4 regions of the Streptomyces sp. NPDC044061 genome follow, and region 2 is predicted to be linked to each of the others. Evidence: riboswitches for the same ligand, from Rfam matches in the RefSeq annotation. Region 2 holds a riboswitch; each other region holds the start of a gene.
The links. A riboswitch is a leader RNA that binds a small molecule or an ion and turns the genes downstream of it on or off. The one in region 2 is predicted to bind cyclic di-AMP.
Positions count from the first base shown of each region.

Region 1: another riboswitch for cyclic di-AMP. It lies ahead of AC07CM_RS19985 (C40 family peptidase); the one in region 2 lies ahead of AC07CM_RS30885 (C40 family peptidase).
Region 3: another riboswitch for cyclic di-AMP. It lies ahead of AC07CM_RS25195 (transglycosylase SLT domain-containing protein); the one in region 2 lies ahead of AC07CM_RS30885 (C40 family peptidase).
Region 4: another riboswitch for cyclic di-AMP. It lies ahead of AC07CM_RS17655 (M23 family metallopeptidase); the one in region 2 lies ahead of AC07CM_RS30885 (C40 family peptidase).

Region 1 is NZ_JBWKFL010000011.1:248,428-253,730, forward strand. Features, by position in the region: gene AC07CM_RS19980 (hypothetical protein) at 1-267, shown strand, start outside; gene AC07CM_RS19985 (C40 family peptidase) at 298-1,476, opposite strand; cyclic di-AMP (ydaO/yuaA leader) riboswitch at 1,485-1,654, opposite strand; gene efeB (iron uptake transporter deferrochelatase/peroxidase subunit) at 1,891-3,162, opposite strand; gene efeU (iron uptake transporter permease EfeU) at 3,201-5,231, opposite strand.
Region 2 is NZ_JBWKFL010000021.1:66,275-71,577, reverse strand. Features, by position in the region: gene AC07CM_RS30890 (tellurite resistance/C4-dicarboxylate transporter family protein) at 1-747, opposite strand, end outside; gene AC07CM_RS30885 (C40 family peptidase) at 860-1,813, opposite strand; cyclic di-AMP (ydaO/yuaA leader) riboswitch at 1,821-1,993, opposite strand; gene pcrA (DNA helicase PcrA) at 2,279-4,759, shown strand; gene AC07CM_RS30875 (M23 family metallopeptidase) at 4,805-5,303, opposite strand, start outside.
Region 3 is NZ_JBWKFL010000015.1:179,517-184,819, reverse strand. Features, by position in the region: gene AC07CM_RS25200 (polyprenyl synthetase family protein) at 59-1,069, opposite strand; cyclic di-AMP (ydaO/yuaA leader) riboswitch at 1,601-1,784, shown strand; gene AC07CM_RS25195 (transglycosylase SLT domain-containing protein) at 1,788-2,273, shown strand; gene AC07CM_RS25190 (HAD family hydrolase) at 2,309-3,121, opposite strand; gene AC07CM_RS25185 (FAD-dependent oxidoreductase) at 3,655-4,857, opposite strand; gene AC07CM_RS25180 (carboxylate--amine ligase) at 4,903-5,303, opposite strand, start outside.
Region 4 is NZ_JBWKFL010000010.1:7,051-12,353, reverse strand. Features, by position in the region: gene AC07CM_RS17670 (Glu/Leu/Phe/Val dehydrogenase dimerization domain-containing protein) at 1-969, shown strand, start outside; gene AC07CM_RS17665 (TetR family transcriptional regulator C-terminal domain-containing protein) at 1,054-1,674, shown strand; gene AC07CM_RS17660 (SGNH/GDSL hydrolase family protein) at 2,057-2,842, opposite strand; gene AC07CM_RS17655 (M23 family metallopeptidase) at 3,063-3,995, opposite strand; cyclic di-AMP (ydaO/yuaA leader) riboswitch at 4,000-4,163, opposite strand; gene AC07CM_RS17650 (alpha-galactosidase) at 4,467-5,303, opposite strand, start outside.

The DNA of each region.
Region 1 (5,303 bases), on a different contig from region 2:
CACTGGGACCACGACGGAGCGGTCAACGACGTGCGGCGCACCTGGGAGCGGTGGGTGCGGGCCCGCCCGGACAGCGATGTGCCCCCCACCGAGCTGCGGGACCTCAACCACCTGGCGCACGCGGCCTGTCTGGCCGGCACGCCGGACGTCGCGGCGGCCGTACTGCGCCTGCTGGGCCGCCGTGCCACCCGGACCCCCTGGTCGTACACGGGTGATCCGACCCGGCAGCTGATCAAGTGGCGGGAGGACCTGGGGGTACGCGGGTGACGGCGGCCGGCCTCTCGCAGGCCCCGGACGTCAGGACGGGCGCACCACGCTGTGGATGATCGACTCGCCGCCGTAGTAGATGGATTCCTCGCGGACGTAGGCACCGGGCTTCGGGGCGTGGATCATCATGCCGTTGCCGATGTAGATGCCGACGTGGCTGATGTCGTCGTAGAAGAAGACGAGGTCGCCGGGCTGGGCGTCGGCCAGGGACACCGTGGTGCCGGCGGTCACCTGGTCGTAGGTGGTGCGCGGCAGGGTGACGCCGGCGGCCTTCCACGCGGCCTGGGTGAGCCCGGAACAGTCGTAGGAACCGGGCCCGGTCGCACCCCAGACGTACGGCTTGCCGATCTGCGCACGGGCGAAGGCGAGCGCCTCGGCGGCCTTGGCGGCGTTCGTGGAGCCCGACGTCGAGGTCGAGGTCCCCGAACCCGAGGACGAGCCGGAGCCGGAGGTCGAGGTCGAGCCGGAGGACGCGCTCTGCTCCTTCGCGGCCTGCGCGGCCGCGGCCTGCTTCTTGGCGAGCTCCGCCGCCTTCCTCGCCGCCTCCTGCTGCTTCTGCTTCTCGATCGCCGCGAGGCGTGCCTTCTCCTGCGCCGTCAGCGTGGAGAGCAACTTCCGTGCGGTGGACAGCTTTTCCTGGACGGTGGACTTGGCCGTCCTGAGGTCGTTCTGCGACTGCGTGAGCGTCTCGAGGCTCTTGACGGCCTTCCGCCGCGTCTTCAGAGTCGCGGCCTGTGCGGTGACGTAGTCGTCGACCGCGCCCTTCTGGCGTGAGGTCAGCCGGTTCATCAGCTGCGTCTGGTCGAAGTAGTCCTGCGGGGAGTCCGAGAGCAGGAAGGTCGCGGTGCCGGGGGTGGCGGCCCCGGTCCGGTACTGTGCCGCGGCGAACGAACCCAGTTCCTCACGCGCCTTGTTGAGCTTGGCCGTGCGCTCGGCCACGTCGTCGAGCAGGGTGTCGACGTGCGTGCGCTCCTGCGCGGCCTTCTCCTTGGCCGCGTCGTACTTCTCGGTCGCGGACTCGGCCTGACGGTACAGGTCGTCGACCTTCTTCTGAACCTCCTCGAGGCTCGGCCTGCCGTCGGCGGAGGGGGTGGCGTTGGCGGTCTGGGACAGCAGCGCCACGGAGGTGAGGGCGGCAGTGGCGAGGACGGGGGTGCGTATGCCTGCCACACGGGCACCCGTGGGGCGCGACTTGCGGTGCGACGCCAAGGTAGGCGACTCCTTCCATGTTCCGCCTACCGAGTTAGCTGTCGGGTTCGGGCGGGTGGTTCGGAAGGGTTGCCCTACGGCCCGTTCCCGGGAAGGGAGTCGGGCCGATTCACCCCAAGGTCGGTGGGTCCCCGGCTCCGGCTGCCCGCAGGCGGACCGGACTCGGCGGAGGCCGCACGGCCCGGCGACGTTCGCCGGTGGTTGTCGGACGACCTGGCCGGAACGCTAGCCAAGTCGTGGGGCCGCTGTGAAGGTTGGTGGGCGATATGCCCGATACATTTTCGTGACCTTTGCTCAGCTCCGTCGCAGGGTGCGATCGATCTGCCGTGACGTGGTGCGCTTTGTCCCGACTTCCGACGTCGGGCTGGGAGGAACGGAGCGGGACCGGGAGCGGTGCGGAGCCGGCGGCGGCCGTCAGGCGGACAGCAGGCCCCTGCCGAGCCAGTCCTTCGCGTCCCGCACGCCGGGCAGGGCGAAGAAGTAGCCGCCGCCCGTCGGGGAGATGTAGTCGACCAGGGGCTCGTCGATCAGCCGGGTCTGCACGGCCTCGAACTGGCGCCTGACGTCCTGCTGGTAGCAGCAGAAGACCAGGCCCATGTCGAGGTTGCCGACCTTGTCCACGCCCCGGTCGTAGTTGTAGCCCCGGCGCAGGATGCGGGAGCTGTCGGTCCTCGTGGTGCGCGGGTTGGCCAGGCGGATGTGGGCGTCGCGTGGGATCGCGGTGCCGTGCGGGTCCCTGGCGTAATCGGGAAGGTCCGTCTCCTTGGTGCCGTCGAGGGGGGCGCCGGTGTCCTTGCGGCGGCCGAACATCTTCTCCTGCTCGGTCAGCGACACCCGGTCCCAGAACTCCACGAGCATCCGGATGATCCGGATCACCTGGTAGCTGCCGCCCGTGGCCCAGGCGGGCTCGCCCTGTCCGTCGCCGACCCAGATGAGCTTGTTCGTCTCACGGGCCGAGCCGACGTCGGGGTTGGCGATGCCGTCCTTGAAGCCGAGCAGGTTCCGCTGGGCGCCGGTGGGGCGCGGGGCGCTCTGGAAGCCGTCGATGCGCCACTTGATCTGCATGGCGCCCCGGCTGTGCCGGGCTATGTCGCGCAGGGCGTGCAGCACGGTGTCCTGGCTGCCCGCGCAGAGTTGCAGGGAGAGGTCGCCGTGGCACTCGGCGGCGTCCAGGTCGTCGTTCGGGAAGGTCCGCATCGGGGTGAGCCGGGCGGGCCTGGCACTGGCGAGGCCGTAGCGGTCGTCGAAGAGGGACGCGCCGACGCCGACGGTGACGGTCAGCGAGTCCGGGGGGACCTCGGGGCCGAGGATGCCGTTGTCGGAGGGCGGCGCGCCGACGCCGAGGTCGGTGGGGGCGCCGCCGGAGGTGAGGAAGCGGGCCCGTTCGGTAATGGTGCGCAGCAGGTCGGTGAGGCCCTTGCGGTCGTCGGCGACGACGTCGAGGGAGACGAAGGTCGCGGCGGCCGGGGCGGGGGTGATGATCCCGGCCTGGTGGGCGCCGTGGAAGGCGACCTTCGCGCCGCTGTCCGTGCCCGTGTCCTGCGCCCGTGCGGTGCCCCCGCTCTCGCCGAGCGCGAAGCCGCCGCCGGCCAGCACCGCGCCCGCGGCCGACGCGCCCAGCGCGGTTCGCACGAAGGAGCGGCGGGCGGGGCCGACGGGGCAGGCCGGCGTCTCGGCAGTGGACATCGAAGGGTTCCCTTCCAGGTGCGGGTGCTCGGTGCTCATCAGGCGGACTTGCGGATCTCGAGGAGGTCCGGGACCGGGGCGAGGTCTTCCAGCAGCTGTCCGGTGGCGCCGTTGACGCGCTGCCGCTCGGCGGTGCCGAGCCGGTCGACGGGGGTCCAGCGGCCACCGTCGTGGGCCGCGTCCAGGAGCTTCTGGAGCCGGGCGATGTCCGCGTCGACCGTCGGGAGCAGCTGGGGTGCGCGGCTGGTCAGCAGCGGCTTCAGGACGGTGAGCAGCTCGCGGGTGCCGGCGAGGTTGGCGTCGGCGGTGGCGAGGGTGGTCCCGCTGCCCTGGTCGGTATCGCCGGTCAGCTCGAACTGGAGGGTGTTCTCCAGGATCTCGTGGGCCCGCAGCGGCAGGTCGCCCGGGTCGAACTCCTGGCCGGGGAAGGCCTTGCGCAGACCCGCGGCCGCGTCGGCGAGCTGCCGGGCGGGCTCCCGCAGGTCCTTGGCCGGCTCGCCGTGCCACAGGCCGTGCTCGAGGCGCAGAAACCCGGTGAAGTCCTTGTCCCGGACGCCGTCGGCCAGCCCGTCGGGCCGTCCGTCGATCTTCTGGTCGAAGTCCTCGAAGGTGCCGTAGGCGGCGCCGAGGGAGGCGTAGGTGCGGTGGGCGGTCAGCCAGTCCGTGCGGGCCCTGTCGAGGTGGCCGCCCGCGATGTCGTCGTCGAGGGTCCGGGTCTGGGTGACGAGCGTGCCCAGGCCCTGCTCGACGTACGTCCGGTACGCCTTCAGGGGTGCGGCGAGATCCTGTTCCGAGACCGGGACGACCGGCTTGCCCGCTGCCCCGCCGCCGACCCGCACCGCCCTGGAGGTGACGGCCCTGCCGCCGGTCGGGACGCAGCGCCAGGCGTAGCTGCCGCCCGCGACGGTGGCGACCAGGTCACGGGTGGTGCCGGGCGCCAGGCCCTCGATCTCGCCGTAGACCGCGCCGGTCGACGGGTCGATCAGGTACACCTCGGAGGTCTTGCCGCCGGTGTTGCGCATCTGGAAGGTCTGGCGGCCCGGCTCCGGTGCGGTGAAGCCCTTGCCGCACTCGGTCTCCGAGACGGCGACGGTCTCGTCGCCCGCGGGCTTGGGGCGAGCGAGGGCGACGACGAGGCCGGCGAGCAGGGCGGGTACGGCGACCACGGCGGCCGGGATCACCCACACGGGCCGGTTCCGCCGCGGCCGGGCGGCCTTCGGCTCGGGCACGGCCCGCTCGGCGGCCGGCTTCGGGGTGGTGGTGCGGACTCCGCGCACGAACAGCGTCATCACCACGGCGAGGTAGGCGGCGTAGGCCGCCACCTGCAGCCAGGTCATGGTCGGGGTGAGGTTGAACACACCCTGGATCAGGGTGCTGTACCAGGAGCCGGCGTCGACGCTGCCGGCCAGGTCGACCGCGTAGGCGGTCTTCCCGGGCAGCACGCCACCCTCCTGGAGGTCGCGCAGGCCGTAGCCGAGGACGCCGGCCGCGATGACGATGAGGACCGCGCCGGTGGCGGTGAAGAACCTGGTCAGGTTGATCTTCAGCACCCGCCGGTACAGGCCCCAGCACAGTCCGGCCGCGAGGACCAGGCCGATGCCGGCGCCGGTCAGCGGGCCGGCCGACTCGCCGGCCGCCCGGGCGGTGGTCCACAGGAACAGGGCCGTCTCCAGGCCCTCACGGCCCACCGCGAGGAACGCGGTGAGGACCAGCATCCCGGAGCCCATGGCAAGGGCGCCGGTGACCTTCTCCTTCAGCTCGCCGGAGAGGTTGCGGGCCGAGCGCCGCATCCAGAACACCATGGCGGTGACGAACGCGACGGCGATCACGCCGAGGGTGCCGCCGAAGGCCTCCTGGGCGGTCTGGGAGAGGGAGGCGGCGGTGAAGGTGAGGACCGCGCCGAAGCTCATGGCCACGGCGATCGCGGCCAGGACGCCCGTCCAGACCTGCGGCAGCCGCGAACGGGCCCCGGCCCGCACCAGGGTGGCGATGAGTACGGAGACGATGAGTCCGCCTTCGAGCCCCTCGCGCAGTCCGATCAGGAAGCTCGGAAACGCGTCGTCCCACATGCTCTGCGACCCCTCCCACTTAGTGAAGGCATGCCTTACCTTCGCAGACCATCATGACTACACGGATGTAGT
Region 2 (5,303 bases):
GGCCACCAGCAGGATCACGTACCAGGCCAGGCTCAGGACGAGCAGCGCGACCGTCACATTGCGCAGCACGTCCCGGTCGTCGTCGTTCCACAGGTACAGCCGCGCACTCTCGGCGAGGAGCAGCCTCGCCCCGGCCAGCGCCGAGATGGCGAGCGCCCCGCCCGCGATCCACTGGTCCCCGGCCCCCTCGTACACCTGCTGCCCGTCGAAGCGTCGCAGTGCCAGGCAGTAGAGCACCAGGCCCAGCCAGAACAGCACCAGCGCGGCATGCGCGAGCCACGCCGTCGCCTCGGCCCCTGCCAGCGTGGCCGCCAGCACCGCGAGCCCCTGTGTGGCCACACAACACAGGAACACCGCTCCCGGCATGCGCCGCTCCCAGTGCCGTACGACGAGGAACAGCAGCACCGGCCAGAGCAGCACCGCCAGCGCCAGGAACTCCTCGGCCAGGGTCTGCCGGCCGAGCGCCGAGAACCGGGTGCCGATCACCGTCGTGGCGGCGACGGCGGTGAGCGCGCCGGGACTCTCCGCGTCGGCCAGCCACCGCTGCCGCTGCCACACCAGCCGCACGGCGAAGTCGGCGGCCAGACCCACCCAGGCGACGCAGGCCAGCCACAGAAAGATCCAGGACGCCGTCTCGTCGCCGGTCAGATGCAGGGCGACCGACATGATGCCGGTCGCCATCACGGCGGACCCCGCCGCCGGCGGACGCTCCGCCCACCACGCGCGCAGATCTGAGATGCCGGGCATGCGCCCGATGCTAGGGAGCCGCGCGGGACCGGCCGGGAGGGCACGCGCGCGTGGGGCTCGAAAAGAGGACGTGGAACTCGCAGAGAGGACGTCCGGCCCGGACGGTGGACGGTCAGGCGGGCCGGACCACGCTGTGGACGATCGATCCGTGCCCGTGATGGACGGGCTCCTCGCGGATGTACGCGCCGGGCCATGGGGCGTGGATCATCAACCCGTCGCCCGTGCAGAGGCCCACATGACTCAGGTCGTCGTGGAAGAAGACCAGGTCACCGGGGTGCATGTCGGTGAGGGAGACCCTGGTGCCCGCGGCGGCCTGGTCGCGGGCGGCGCGCGGGAGGGTGACGCCGGCGGCCTTCCAGGCGGCCTGGGTGAGGCCGGCGCAGTCGTAGGAGCCGGGCCCGCTGGCCCCGCTCACGTACGGCTTGCCGATCTGCGCACGGGCGAAGGCGATCGCCTTCTCGGCCTTGGTGGTCTTCTCGGCCCTGGCGGCCGGTGCGCCGGGGGGCCCGTACGGCGGCGCTGCCGCCTCCGCCCGCCTGCGCCGCCCGGGCCCGGCCGGCCGCACCGGCTCCTGGACCGTCGGCCGGGACAGCAGCTCGCGGGCCGAGGCGAGCTTCCTCTGCACGGCGGCCTTGGCGGTCTTGGGGTCGTACGCCGACTCGGCCGGTGTCTCGACGTTCCTGGCCGTCTCCTGCCGCTTCTTCACGGTGGAGGCCAGCCGGTCCATCAGCCGGTTCTGGTCGAAGTAGTCCAGAGGGTGTTCCGCGTGCTCCTGCGGGGTGTCCGTGAACGGGACCATCGCGCGCAGGCTGTCCAGCGGACCCCTCTGCCGCCCGGCCCGTTCCGTGGCCTCGTCGGGCCGCTCGGGCGTCGTCTCCGCCCGGCGGTAGAACTCGTCGACCTTCTTCTCGATCTCCTCGACGCTCGGCCTGCCGTCGTCGGCGGGGGCGGCCTCGGCCGTCTGGGACAGGACAGCCACGGAAGTGAAGGCGGCGGTGGCCAGGGCGGGGGTGCGCAGACCCGGTCCGAGGGCTCCGCCGGGGCGCGGCTTGCGGTGCGACGCCAAGGGAGGCGACTCCTTCCAATGTCCGCCTACCGGGTTAGCTGTCGGGTTCGGGCGGGTGCTTCGGAAGGGTTGCCCTACGGCGTCGTCCCGGGCGGGAGTCGGCCGATTCACCCCAGGATCGGTGGGTCCCCGGCTCCGGCCGCACGCGAAGGGGCGCACCGGACTCGGCGGAGGTCGCGCCGCCCGGCGACGTTCGCCGGAAGGGTGCGTGCGACCTGACGGCAACCTAGCCAACTGGTGTGTCTCCTGTGAAGGTTGGTGCCTCATATGTCCGATACATTTCCGTGACCTGAGGGCACTTTCCCACCCCCGTGACCAGGCGCTTCCGCAGCGTGAGGGCCTGATCGGCACCCTGGCGGCGGTGTTCGGCCCTCCGGCGCCGTGTCCGATTGCGGGCTCCTCCCCGGTGCGACCTTTCCGGGGCGGCGACCGGTTGTCGGTGCGGCGCCCTAGACTCGGAGAGCGATGAGCAGCCTCTTTGACGACAGCTTCCTGGCGGATCTCCAGACCCCTCGCGGGCGCGAGGAGGAACCCCCGCCGCCGCCCGAGGACGATCATGCTCCGGAGCCGCTTCCGGACGATCTGTTCGGCGGGAAGTTCGACGTGCCGCCGGACCGTGACGCCCACTACCGCGACGGTGCCCCCCGCCCCGCGCTCGACGCGGCCGCGCTCCTGGAGGGCCTGAACGAGAACCAGCGCGCCGCGGTCGTCCACGCCGGCTCACCGCTGCTCATCGTCGCCGGCGCCGGCTCGGGCAAGACCCGCGTGCTCACCCACCGCATCGCCCACCTGCTCGCCGAGCGGAACGTGCACCCGGGCCAGATCCTCGCGATCACCTTCACCAACAAGGCCGCGGGCGAGATGAAGGAGCGCGTGGAGCAACTCGTCGGCCCGCGCGCGAACGCGATGTGGGTCATGACCTTCCACAGCGCGTGCGTGCGGATCCTGCGGCGCGAGTCGAAGAGGCTCGGCTTCACCTCGTCCTTCTCGATCTACGACGCCGCCGACAGCAAGCGGCTGATGGCCCTGGTCTGCCGTGACCTGGACCTCGACCCCAAGCGCTTCCCGCCCAAGTCCTTCAGCGCCAAGATCAGCAACCTGAAGAACGAGCTGATCGACGAGGAGGACTTCGCCGCCCAGGCCACCGACGGCTTCGAGAAGACACTCGCCCAGGCCTACGCGCTGTACCAGTCGCGGCTGCGCGAGGCCAACGCGCTCGACTTCGACGACCTGATCATGACGACGGTCAACCTGCTGCGCGCCTTCCCGGACGTCGCCGAGCACTACCGCCGCCGTTTCCGGCACGTCCTGGTCGACGAGTACCAGGACACCAACCACGCCCAGTACGCGCTGGTGCGCGAGCTGGTCGGGACGTCCGAGCACCCCGTCGACGTACCGCCCGGCGAGTACGACATCCCGCCCGCGGAACTCTGCGTGGTCGGTGACGCGGACCAGTCGATCTACGCCTTCCGGGGCGCGACCATCCGCAACATCCTCCAGTTCGAGGAGGACTACCCGGACGCCACGACGATCCTGCTGGAGCAGAACTACCGCTCCACGCAGACCATCCTCTCCGCGGCCAACGCGGTCATCGAGCGCAACGAGTCCCGGCGCCCGAAGAACCTGTGGACCAACGCCGGCCAGGGCGCGCGGATCACCGGCTACGTGGCGGACACCGAGCACGACGAGGCCCAGTTCGTCTCCGACGAGATAGACCGCCTGACGGACGCGGGCGAGGCGCGCGCCGGGGACGTCGCCGTCTTCTACCGCACCAACGCCCAGTCCCGTGTCTTCGAAGAGGTCTTCATCCGCGTCGGCCTGCCCTACAAGGTCGTCGGCGGGGTCCGCTTCTACGAGCGCAAGGAGGTCCGGGACGTCCTGGCCTACCTGCGCGTGCTCGCCAACCCCGAGGACTCGGTGCCGCTGCGCCGCATCCTCAACGTTCCCAAGCGGGGCATCGGCGAGCGGGCCGAGGCAATGGTCGACGCCCTCGCCCAGCGCGAGAAGATCAGTTTCCCGCAGGCCCTGCAGCGGGTGGACGAGGCGTACGGCATGGCCGCGCGCTCGACCAACGCGGTCAAGCGGTTCAACACGCTGATGGAGGACCTGCGCACGATCGTGGAGTCCGGCGCCGGACCGGCGACCGTCCTGGAGGCGGTGCTCGAACGCACCGGCTACCTGGCCGAGTTGCAGGCCTCCACCGACCCGCAGGACGAGACCCGCATCGAGAACCTCCAGGAACTCGCGGCGGTGGCCCTGGAGTTCGAGCAGGAGCGCGCCGAGGGGGAGCAGGGAACCCTGGCCGACTTCCTGGAGCAGGTCGCCCTGGTCGCCGACTCCGACCAGATCCCCGACGAGGAGGACGGCGACGGAGTCATCACCCTGATGACCCTGCACACCGCAAAGGGCCTGGAGTTTCCGGTCGTCTTCCTGACCGGCATGGAGGACGGCGTCTTCCCGCACATGCGCGCCCTCGGCCAGAACAAGGAGCTGGAGGAGGAGCGGCGCCTGGCGTACGTCGGCATCACGCGCGCGCGGGAGCGGCTCTACCTCACCCGGTCGTCGATGCGCAGCGCCTGGGGGCAGCCGTCGTACAACCCGCCCTCCCGCTTCCTGGAGGAGATCCCGCCCGCCCATGTGGAGTGGAAGCGCACGGGCGCGACCGCTCCGGTGTCCTCCGGGCCGGCGTCCGGGATCGCGGCCTCGCTCTCCTCGTCCCGCGCTCGCTCCTCCGCGGCGGGCGCGTCCGGGTTCGCCACCCGGCGGGCCACCGAGAAACCGGTGGTCTCCCTGGCCGTCGGTGACCGGGTCACCCACGACCAGTTCGGGCTCGGCACGGTCGTCGCGGTGTCCGGCTCGGAGGACAAGGCCCAGGCGACGATCGACTTCGGCGACGGCAAGGCGAAGCGGCTGCTGCTGCGGTACGCGCCGGTGGAGAAGCTGTAGGAACGCGTGAGCCCCGCCGGTCGGGCGGGGCTCATTCGGTGGAACTCAGGTCGGATCCAGCCCGTGGCTGCGCAGCCACGGCAGGGGGTCTATGGCCGACCCGCCCGCCGGCCGTACCTCGAAGTGCAGGTGCGGGCCGGTGGAGTTGCCCGAGTTTCCGGAGTAGGCGATCGGCTGGCCCGCCTTGACGGCCGTACCGGAGGCGACGCGGTAGCTGGACAGATGGCAGTACCAGGTCTCCGTGCCGTCCTTCGCCGTCACGATCATCATGTTGCCGTAGGCGCTGTTCCACTTGGTCGAGACGACACCGTCGACGGCGGACATCACCGTGGTGCCGTACGAGACCGGGAAGTCGATGCCCGTGTGCACCGACATCCAGTTCACACCGGCCTGGCCGAAGTAGGCGCTGAGCCCGCGCTGCGCGACCGGCAGAGCGAACTTGGGACGCAGCCGCTCCTTGAGCGCGGCCTCCGCGGCCGCCTTCTTCTGCTGCAGTGCCTGCTGCGCCTTGAGGTCGATCCGCTCCTGCGTACGGCTGGCCCGG
Region 3 (5,303 bases), on a different contig from region 2:
CTCCCCCGACCCGTAGGGGTCGTGCGGGAGACACCGCCCTCGCGCCGGAAAGAGGGCCTCAGCCGGCCCGGTGCACCACCGCGTCGCACAGCTCGAGCAGCGCCGCCTTGGCGTCGCACTCCGGCAGCGGGGCCAGCGCGGACCGCGCCTCCTCCGCGTACCGGACGGTGTCCCGGCGGGCCTGCTCCAGCGCGGGGTGCGCGCGCAGCGCGGCCAGCGCCTCGGCGTGCCGGGCGTCGTCGGTGAGGTCGGAGTCCAGCAGCTCGCACAGCGCGACGTCCTCGGGCAGGCCCAGGCGGGCGGCCCGCTCGCGCAGCCGCAGCACGGGCAGCGTCGGGATGCCCTCGCGCAGGTCGGTGCCCGGGGTCTTGCCGGACTCGTGCGAGTCGGAGGCGATGTCCAGGACGTCGTCCGCGAGCTGGAAGGCGACCCCGAGCCGTTCGCCGTACTGGGTGAGCACGTCGACGACCGTCTCGTCGGCGCCGGACATCATCGCGCCGAACCGGCACGACACGGCCACCAGGGAGCCCGTCTTGCCGCCCAGCACGTCCAGGTAGTGCTCGACCGGGTCGCGACCGTCTGAGGGGCCGGCGGTCTCCAGGATCTGGCCGGTGACCAGCCGCTCGAACGCGAGGGCCTGCACCCGGACCGCCTCGGGGCCGAGGTCGGCGAGGATCTGCGAGGCGCGTGCGAAGAGAAAGTCGCCGGTGAGCACCGCGACGGAGTTGCCCCAGCGGGTGTTGGCGCTGTCCACGCCGCGCCGCACGGACGCCTCGTCCATGACGTCGTCGTGGTACAGCGTGGCGAGGTGGGTCAGCTCCACGACGACGGCCGACGGTACGACGCCGGGCGCGTACGGGTCGCCGAACTGTGCCGCGAGCATCACGAGCAGCGGCCGGAACCGCTTCCCACCGGCCCGTACGAGGTGCTGCGCGGCCCCCGTGATGAACGGGACCTCGCTCTTGGTGGCTTCGAGCAAGCCTTCCTCGACAGCCGCCAATCCGGCCTGGACATCGGCTTCCAGAGCCTGGTCCCGCACGCTCAGCCCGAACGGCCCGACGACGGTCACGAGGGGTCTCCTGTCTGCTGGTGTCTGCTGGCGATTACACGGTTTGTCGATAGGTCGCTGCCATCACTCAAGTCAGCGTATCCGGTCCCGTTTCGATCACCGATAGCGCCCACCGGTCCAGCCCGGGCGGTATCGGATCACGGCCGGTATGTTTTTGATCATCTGATAAGGACGGACATCCATCGACTTAACCGGAACTCGTCCGTTTTGTCGCGAACTGGGCGATGGGTGGATTACTCCTTTTGCGCCATGGCCGGTAAATCCCCCTAATCCCCCATGTCTGATTTGATACACTTCGCCATTTCGTGACTTGAGTCACGCGTACCCGTGTACCCCGCCGGTCGCGCCACCACCGGTTTCCCCTTGCCGCATCAGCCAGTTGAGGGTTGGCAACCGCAAAGGATCAAGCACCTCATATGCCACTGTTCAAGGTCAACAGGCGCTTTATGTGAATCCGACGCTTGTTTCGGACATGTGCTCTCGCATAGCTTCCGGGCCAGTCAGGCGAACGCCGAATCCTGCCGCGCCTGACACCACCCATCGACGAACTCATTCGTGCGGCAGGAGCGGGGGACCCAGGTAAGCCGCCGGACCGGACGACACACGTCGCGCCGGGACGGCTAGGGGTGAAGTCGTGTCTCCCACCGGAGACACGGCCGGGCACCTCCCCGCCCGAACCCGACAGCTCACCTCGCAGGCGACGGAGAGGAACTTCGCCATGCCTGCTGCCGCTCAGCCCCGCCGTGTCCGCACCGGTCTCGTCCGCAAGCTCGCCGTCGTCGGCACCGGTGCCGCCGTGCTCGCGCTTCCGGTCATCGGGGCGACCAGCGCCTCCGCCGCGACCCCCACCGCCACGACGGTCTCCACCACCCCCGCCGGCTACCCGAACACCCTCGACGGCTGGATCCGCGAGTCGCTCGCGATCATGGCCGAGAAGCACATCCCGGGGACGTACAACGGCATCTACCGCAACATCATCCGCGAGTCGTCGGGCAACCCCAGCGCCATCAACCTGTGGGACTCCAACGCGGCCAAGGGCATCCCGTCCAAGGGCCTGCTCCAGGTGATCGACCCGACGTTCAACACGTACCACGTGGCCGGAACGTCCTTCGACATCTACGACCCGGTCGCCAACATCACGGCCGCCTGCAACTACGCGGCCGCGCGCTACGGCTCGATCGACAACGTCTTCGGCGCCTACTGACGGGCACCGGTGGCAGGCCACTACTGATATCCCGGTCAGTCGGTCGGGAACAGTCTTTCGAGGACGACGGCGATGCCGTCGTCCTCGTTCGACGTGGTGATCTCGTCTGCGACCGCCTTCAGCTCGGGGTGGGCGTTGGCCATGGCGACACCGCGTCCGGCCCAGTCGAACATCGGGATGTCGTTGGGCATGTCGCCGAAGGCGAGGGCCCGTTCGGCGGCGACCCCCAGGTGGTCGGCGGCCAGCGCCAGCCCCGACGCCTTGGTGACACCGCACGGCTGGAGCTCCACGGTCCCCGGCCCCGACATCGTGACCGTCGCCAGCGATCCCACCGCCGAGCGCGCGACCGCTGCCAACTCGTCGTCGGACAGCGTGTGGTGGCGTAGCAGCACCTTGCTGATCGGCTCGCACCACAGGTCGTCCCGCCGGGCGACCCGCACCGCGGGCAGGGTCGGGTGCGGCATCAGGTACCCCGGCTCGATCAGCGTGAGCCCGTCCACGCCGTCCTGGTCGACGGCAGCGTAGACCTGGCCCACCTCGGCCTCGATCTTGCCGAGCGCGGTCTCGGCCAGTTCCCGGTCCAACCGCACCGACCACAGCAGACGGTCGGCGCCGGCGTCGTAGACCTGCGCGCCCTGCCCGCACACCGCGAGCCCCGTGCAGCCGAGCGCGTCCAGCAGGGGCCGCACCCGGGGGGCCGGGCGGCCCGTCACCACCAGGTGCCGTGCACCGGCCCGTGCCACCCGCCCGAGCGCGGCGAGCGACCGGTCGGAGACGGTGTCGTCGCCACGCAGCAACGTCCCGTCCAGGTCGGTGGCGATCAGTGCGTAAGCGGGGGGTGCGGCCATGATCAGAGAATACGGACAGCACGCGCCTCCGACTCATCGCGGTGTTCCTGGACTTGTGTGCTGCTCGGCCCCAAGTGGTGCCCGGGGACTCCTCGATGGTGGTGTCGATGCCGTCGAAGCGGTCGGCCACCTCGCCCCACGGCGCGTCCGGCACCGATCCCTCGGAGCGGTCGGCAAGTCGTACCCTCGCAGTCCGGGCGCAAGAGCGGGACGCCCGGGGCGAGCCGCCGTGGGCGTATTTCGCCGTCACCTTGGGCACCCTCGGCCGTCGCCTGCGCCGAGCCGGCCCGTCGGCCGCACGCGGACGGCCGGATCCCATCGGCCGCACGCGGACGACCGGGTCCATCCGCTGGGCGCGGACGGCCGGGTCGAGGAGCTCTTCGGCCGCCCGCTGCCGTCGTGCTCTCCGGCTTGTACTGCCCGGCCCGGGAGACTGCCAGGGCCGGGAGGGGGAGGCCACGGCGGCCGCCCGCCCGCCCGAGCCGGTCGAGGAGTTCCCGGGTGGCATGGGGCGGAGGGGATCTCCGGCCGGCTCAGGCGTGGGCGGCTGCCAGATGCCTGGCCAGCCGGGGCGAGGCGAACTCCGTGCCGCAGACGAAGCGCATCACCGGGCCGTACGAGGACGCCGCCGGGAGACCGGTGAAGTACACGCCGGGGACGGACGAGACGTATCCGGCGCCGAGCCTGGGCGTGCCCCGGCTCACCGCGAGCCGGGTGCGCAGTTCGTGGCCGAGGAAGTCCATGGCGGCGATGTCCACGCGGTAGCCGGTGGCCGCGATGACGTGGTCGGCGGACAGCCGCTCGGTGCCCCCGCCGTGGGTACGGACGGCGAGGACGGGGCTGCCGTCCGGGGCCTCGGCGGCCACCACCCGCTCGACCTCCTGGACCTGCACCTTGCCCTCGAAGCGGTCGCGCAGCCACCAGGCGCCGAGCGGGCCGAGGACCCGGCGGACCAGGTAGTGGCGGGTCTGGGCGGGCAGATAGCGGTAGGGGTGGGGGTAGTAGCTGAGCGCCCACAGGGACCAGGCGCGGCCGAACGGTGACTCGGGGCGCAGCCTCGGCTGGTGCCAGGGCGGTGCGCCGAAGGCGACCCGGCCGCGGCCGCGCGAGACCACGCGCACCTGGGCACCGGCCTCGGCCGCGAGGGCCGCCGTCTCCAGGGCGGACTGGCCGGCGCCGACGACGATCAGCTCCTTGCCGGCGAACCGGGTGAGGTCGTGGTGCTGGGAACTGTGGGAGACCGGGCCCGTGGGCGCCGGTCCGTCCGCCGACGCTCCCGCCAGCTCCGCGGGCAGGTGGGCGAGCCCGGACAGGCCGGTGGCGACCACGACCGCGCGGGCGGTGAACAACTCTCCCGAGTCCAGCTTGAGTTCGAACCCGCCGCTCTTGTCGCGGTCGACGGAGACGACCCGCACCCGCTCCAGGTCGGGGATCAGCTTCTGCTGGAACCACTCGCCGTAGGCGATGAAGGTCTCCACCGGGATGATGTCCTCGTCGGTCACCAGACGCCGGATGCCGGCCGCGTCACAGTAGTCGGCGAGGGTGTTGCCGGGCTGCGGGCAGTCGAGGTTGGAGGCGGCGGGGGTCGACTTGAGGAGCATGCCCTCGGGCATGTGGTCGCGCCAGCTGACCATGGGGTCGCCGAAGACGCGTACGGGGATCCCGCGCGCCCGCAGGTGGGCGGCGGTGGACAGGCCGAACGGCCCGGCCCCGATGACTGCAACCGGTCGATTCACGAAGTCCCTCCCCAGAGACACGGTGCGCCACTCGCGTGGCCTTGCCTACTTCGTGGTGGTGCTGCTGCCTCGGCGGTTGGTCCGCCACAGCTGATAGAGGTGCTTCGCGCCAGGGCGCACGAAGCGGGCGAGCATCGTGAGGAACGGCATCGGGTCGTCACCCGCGAGCCAGGCCAGCTCCGTCCCGCTCGCCCTCGCCGGCGCGTGCGGCGTCGTGTAACCGCTGCGGCGGTAGGCGAGGAGGGCGGGCAGGTCGATGTTCTCCACGATGTAACGGTGGCCGGCCCGCTGTTCCCCCTCCGGAACGGGGCGGCCGGTCAGGTTCAGGTGCATCGCGCGTACGACGTCCACGCCCGACTCGTTCTCGAAGAGTCGGAACTGGGCGCCCATGCGCGGGTTGAAGTCGAGGAGTTTGTACTGTCCGTCGCGCCGGTCGAAGCGCAGGT
Region 4 (5,303 bases), on a different contig from region 2:
GGCGGCGCCAAGGGCGGCATCGACTGCGATCCACGGGACCCCGGGGCGTACGGGCTGCTCGTGCGCTACCTGCGCGCCATGCGGCCGTACATCGAGGGCTTCTGGACGACCGGCGAGGACCTCGGGCTCACCCAGGACCTGGTGGACCGCGCGGCGGCGGAGGCGGGCCTGATCTCCTCCGTCCAGGCGGTGTACCCGCTGCTGGACGACGAGACGGCGGCCAGGAAGCGGCTCGCCGACGCCTTCGCGGTCTCGGTGGACGGCATCGGACTGGACGAGCTGGCGGGCGGCTGCGGGGTCGCCGAGTCGGTGCTGACGGCCCTGGACCGGGCGTCGGTGCCGCACCGGGGCACCCGCGTGGCCGTGCAGGGGCTGGGGACCATGGGCGGGGCCACGGCACGCTTCCTCGCGCGCGCGGGCCTCACGGTCGTCGCCGTGGCCGACATCAAGGGGACTCTCGCCAACCCGGAGGGCCTGGACGTGGAGGCGCTGCTGGCGGCGCGGGACGGGTACGGCACCGTCGACCGCGGTGTGCTGCGCCGCGGCGACCGTGAACTGCCCGGTGACGCATGGCTGTCCGCCGACGCGGAGGTGCTGGTGCCGGCGGCGGTGTCGTACGCGATCGGCGCCGCGGAGCAGGAACGGATCACCGCCCGCTGGATCGTCGAGGCCGCCAACATGCCCGTGCTGCCCGAGGCGGAGGCGCCGCTGGCCGCACGCGGGGTGACCGTGCTGCCGGACGTGGTGGTCAACTCGGCCACGAACGCCTGGTGGTGGTGGACGCTGTTCGGTGACATCGGCCCGGACGCCGACGAGGCGTTCGCGCACATCCGCCGCTCGATGCGCGCCCTGACCGGGCTGGTGCTCGCCCGCGCGGAGGCCGACCGGTCCACGCCGCGCGCCGCCGCCCACGCCCTGGTCACGGACCGCCTGCCGGTGATCGCGGAACGCTTCGGCTGGTACCGCTGAGGCGGCCCGGCCGGCGGCACGCGAAGTGGCCGGAGAGAGCAGGTCCCTTCGGCCGGGCCCTGAGCGACGGACTAGGGTGACCGCGTGGCGAGAGTGCGGTTGAGCGTGGCGGAGCGGCGCGAGGAGTTGCTGCGTGCCGCCATCGAGCAGATCGAGGTGCGGGGCGTGACGGCGGTGCGGATCGCCGACGTGGCCTCCGCCCTCGGTGTGAGCAACGCGCTGGTGCTGTACCACTTCTCGTCGAAGGAGAAGCTGGTCGCCGCCGCGTTCGCCTACGCGGCCGAGGGCGACCTGGCGCGGCTGCGGGCGCTGCTGGGCCGGCGCACCTCCGCGCTGCGCCGGCTGCGGGCGGCGGTGCGCTGGTACGCGCCCACGGGGCAGGCCAAGGGCTGGCGGCTGTGGATCGAGGGCTGGGCGGTGGCGCTGCGCGAGCCCGCGCTGCGGGAGGTCACCCGCGACCTGGACAAGCAGTGGAAGGCGGCGATCGCCGAGGTCGTCGCGGAGGGCGTGGCGGCGGGTGAGTTCGAGTGCGCGGACCCGGCGGGGGCGGCCCTGCGCCTCACCGCGCTTCTCGACGGGCTCGCGGTGCAGCTGACGTCGTACCCGGGCGCGGTGCCACGCTCCCGGGCCCAGCGCTGGGTGGACGACGCCCTGGCTCGGGAACTCGGGCTGCCCCGGGAGGCGTTGACCGGACGGGTACGCTGAGCCGCCCCGCCCCGGGTGGCCGCACGACCGCGCCCCGCACCACCGGACGGCCGCTACAGGGCCACCACACCCGTCACCCCACCCAGGACCCAACGGTCGACACCCGCCCGGGAAACCGCGTTGCCCCAAAAGGAGTCGACCAGGCGAGCGCGCTCAGCCGGCCCGCCCGGGCGACCGCACGACCACGCCCCGCACCACCGGACGGCCGCTACAGGGCCACCACACCCGTCACCCCACCGAGGACCCAACGGTCGACACCCGCCCGGGAAACCGCGTTGCCTCAGGAGGCGTTGACCGGACGGTGCGCTGAGCCGCCCCGCCCGGACGGCCGCATGAGCGTGCCCCGCACCGGCGGGCGCGCGGTACGGGGCCACGACGCCCGTTACGCCACCGACGCGATCCGCATCTTGATGTCGTCCGGCGACAGGGTGCCCTTCGCCGTCACATGATCCCCGGAGGACTCGCCGCGCAGCCGACGGCCGATCCACGGGACGAGGTACTCGCGGGCCCAGTGGACGTCGTCGCGACGGATCTCCAGGGTGCCCCGGGGCGGGAGCTGCGGCCAGGCCTGCTCCGGGTCGGCCGGGACGTCGAGGCCGAGGGCCTGCCCGGCGCGGAGCGCCACGCGCGTGTGCCCCTCGGGCGAGAGGTGCAGCCGGTCGTCGTCCCAGGCCCTGCGGTCCTGAATGGACTTCAGCGACCACAGGTCGAGCACGGGACAGCCGTACCGGTCGGCGATGGCGCGGACGTGCCCGTTGTAGGTGGCGATCTTGCCGCGCAGGTGCTTGAGCAGGGGCACGCCACGGGTGTCGAAGCCGGTCGTCACCAGGACGGTGCCCGCGACGCCGGTGAGCCGCGCAAGGGCCCGCTCGAAGCGCTCGGCCACCTCGTCCGGGTCGGTGCCGGGCCGGATGATGTCGTTGCCCCCCGCACAGAAGGAGACGAGGTCCGGGGCGAGTTCGACGGCCTGCGGAACCTGGTCGGCCACGATCTGGTCGAGCAGCTTCCCGCGCACCGCCAGGTTGGTGTACGCGAAGTCGCCCTCGGGCCGCCGGTCGGCGAGCAGTACCGCGAACCGGTCGGCCCAGCCCACGAAGGCCCCGTCGGGGCCGGGGTCGCCGACGCCCTCGGTGAAGCTGTCCCCCACCGCTACGTACGACCCGATCACTGATCTGCTGTCATTCTTCGAATCGTCTGCCACGTCGGACCATGATTCACCTTCGGATGTGACCTACGCGACCGTAATAAGGGGTTGACGGGCGGTGAGATAAGCCACTTCGCCAACAGGCCTCAACTGGGAATACGACCCACGGACACACCGAAGGCCGGACCCGGGGATCGAGGGTCCGGCCTTCGGTGCGTCAGGGAGAAGGTGTGCGCGGTGGCGGTCAGCCGACGGCGACGCCGTGCGAGCGGAGGTAGCCGACCGGGTCGATGTCCGAACCGTAGTTGGGCGTGGTGCGGATCTCGAAGTGCAGGTGCGGGCCGGTCACGTTGCCGGTGGCGCCCGACAGACCCAGCTGCTGGCCCGCGGTCACGGTCTGGCCGGCCGAGACGGAGAGCTGGGAGAGGTGGCCGTACTGGGCGTAGTAGCCGTCGTTCAGCTTGATGACGACCTGGTTGCCGTACGCGCCGCCCCATCCGGCGGAGACGACGGTGCCGGCGGCGACGGCCTTCACGGGGGTGCCGGTCGGCACGACGAAGTCGACGCCGGTGTGGTAGCCGCTGGACCACATGCTGCCGGCCACGTGGTAGGCGGTGCCGACGGTGGCGCCGGTGACCGGGAGGGTGTAGCCGGTGGAGGTGGCGGGGGCGGCCTGCGCCGCCGGGGCCGCCGACGCCGAGAGGGCGGCCGAGGGGGTCGCCGGCGCCGAGGCGGTCACCTTCGGCCGCTGGGCCCCCCGCGAGGCCGCGGAGGACTCGGTGTGCGCCGTCGCCGCCTTCGCGCCGAGGGACAGCTTCAGACCCGTGTGGATCAGCGACGGATCCGCGCCGACGGCCGGCCGGTTGTCCTCGTAGAGCCGCTGCCAGCCGCCGCCGACGTGCTGCTCGTCGGCGATCTTCGCCAGGCAGTCACCGGACTTCACCGTGTAGCTGCGCACGCCCGAATTCGGCTGCGCGACGGCATTCTTCACGACCGCCTTTTCCACGGCCGGAAGGGACTGCGTGGCATTTCGGGAAACTGACTGCGGGGTGGCGGCGTGCGCTCCGGTGGCCCCGATCAGCGGCAGGGCCAGTGCGGCACCGCCGGTGCCGGCGGCGGCGATGGAGCGGCTGAAACGCCGGCTCTTGGGGCGTCGGTGCTTACCCTTCGCGGGCATGGCGCATTCCTCTCCGACGCCTGCGAGGTGAGCTGTCGGGTTCGGGCTGGAGCCGCCCGGCCGCACATGCGCGGCTGCACCCCGAGCCTGCGCCCCGGGACCGGGACAGGCAGTCGTACCTGGTGGGTCCCCCGCTCCTGCCGAGCACGGGTCAAGTGTGTGGGGACTCCGGGCGGCGGCAGGATTCGGCGTTCCGTCCGGATTGGTGGCGAACGTAAGCGAGCGAGACGCACCCGGACAAGCAGCCGGTTCGTGACGAGAGTGCTCCAGCTGATCGAATTCGGGAATTCACGGTCACTCTCCGTGAATTCCCGAATCCTGACGTTTTCAATGTTCCCTGCCATCGCGGAAATTACGTGCACATGACGCGCGACGCACGGTCACGAATATGACGCTCCTCACGCGCCACCTTTCCACGCCTCCTCATTCCAGAGCGAGTTGGAATGAAGGCTGCAATTCGGACAGAGAGGCTCAGATGCGGTGTAGTCGGAGAACCGTCGCATCCAGGTCGCCCTTCAGCCCGGTGCGCAGCCCGTGATGCAACAGAACCGCACCCCGGTGCACTTCGCCCGTTTCGCGGCATTCGTACGACACCGTGGGGTCGAGTCCGCGGAGCCGTAGCGCAGGCACCGGCTCGCCGTAGCTCTGCGCCTGGAGGCAGGCGAGGACCACGGTCTCGTCCCCGAGGACGTACTGGACGGCACTCAGTCCACCCGTCGGAGGCCGCAGCCGGTACAGCTCGCCATGCTGGACCACCGGGCGGATCTCCTTGTACAGATCCACCCACCGCCGGGCCTCGGACAGCTCCCCCTCGGTCCACTCGGTGAGGTCGCCGCCGACGCCGAGCACCCCGGCCATCGAGCTGACGAAACGGAACCGCAGGGAGCTGACCCGGCCGTTGAGCTGGGTGTTCGGGCTGTCAGTGACCCAGGCGGCCATGACCCGGGCGGGGTGGATCTGGCTGAAGCCGTGTTGGATGGCGAGCCGGTCGAGCGGGTCGGTGTTGTCGGAGGTCCACACCTGGTCGGTGCGGCCCAGCACGCCGAGGTCGATCCGGCCACCCCCGCCCGAGCAGGACTCGAAGGCCACCCGGGGATGGGCGGCGCGCAGCCGGTCCAGCAGGGCGTACAGGGCCCGGACGTGGTCGACCCACAGGCGTTGCGGGTACGGCTCCCCGGGCCAGCCGGCGTCGGTGAAGCAGCGGTTGAAGTCCCACTTCACATAGTCGATCGGGGCGCTGGACAGGAGGGCGTCCAACTGCCCCCAGAGGTACTCCTGGACGTCCTCGCGGGCGAGGTTGAGGACGAG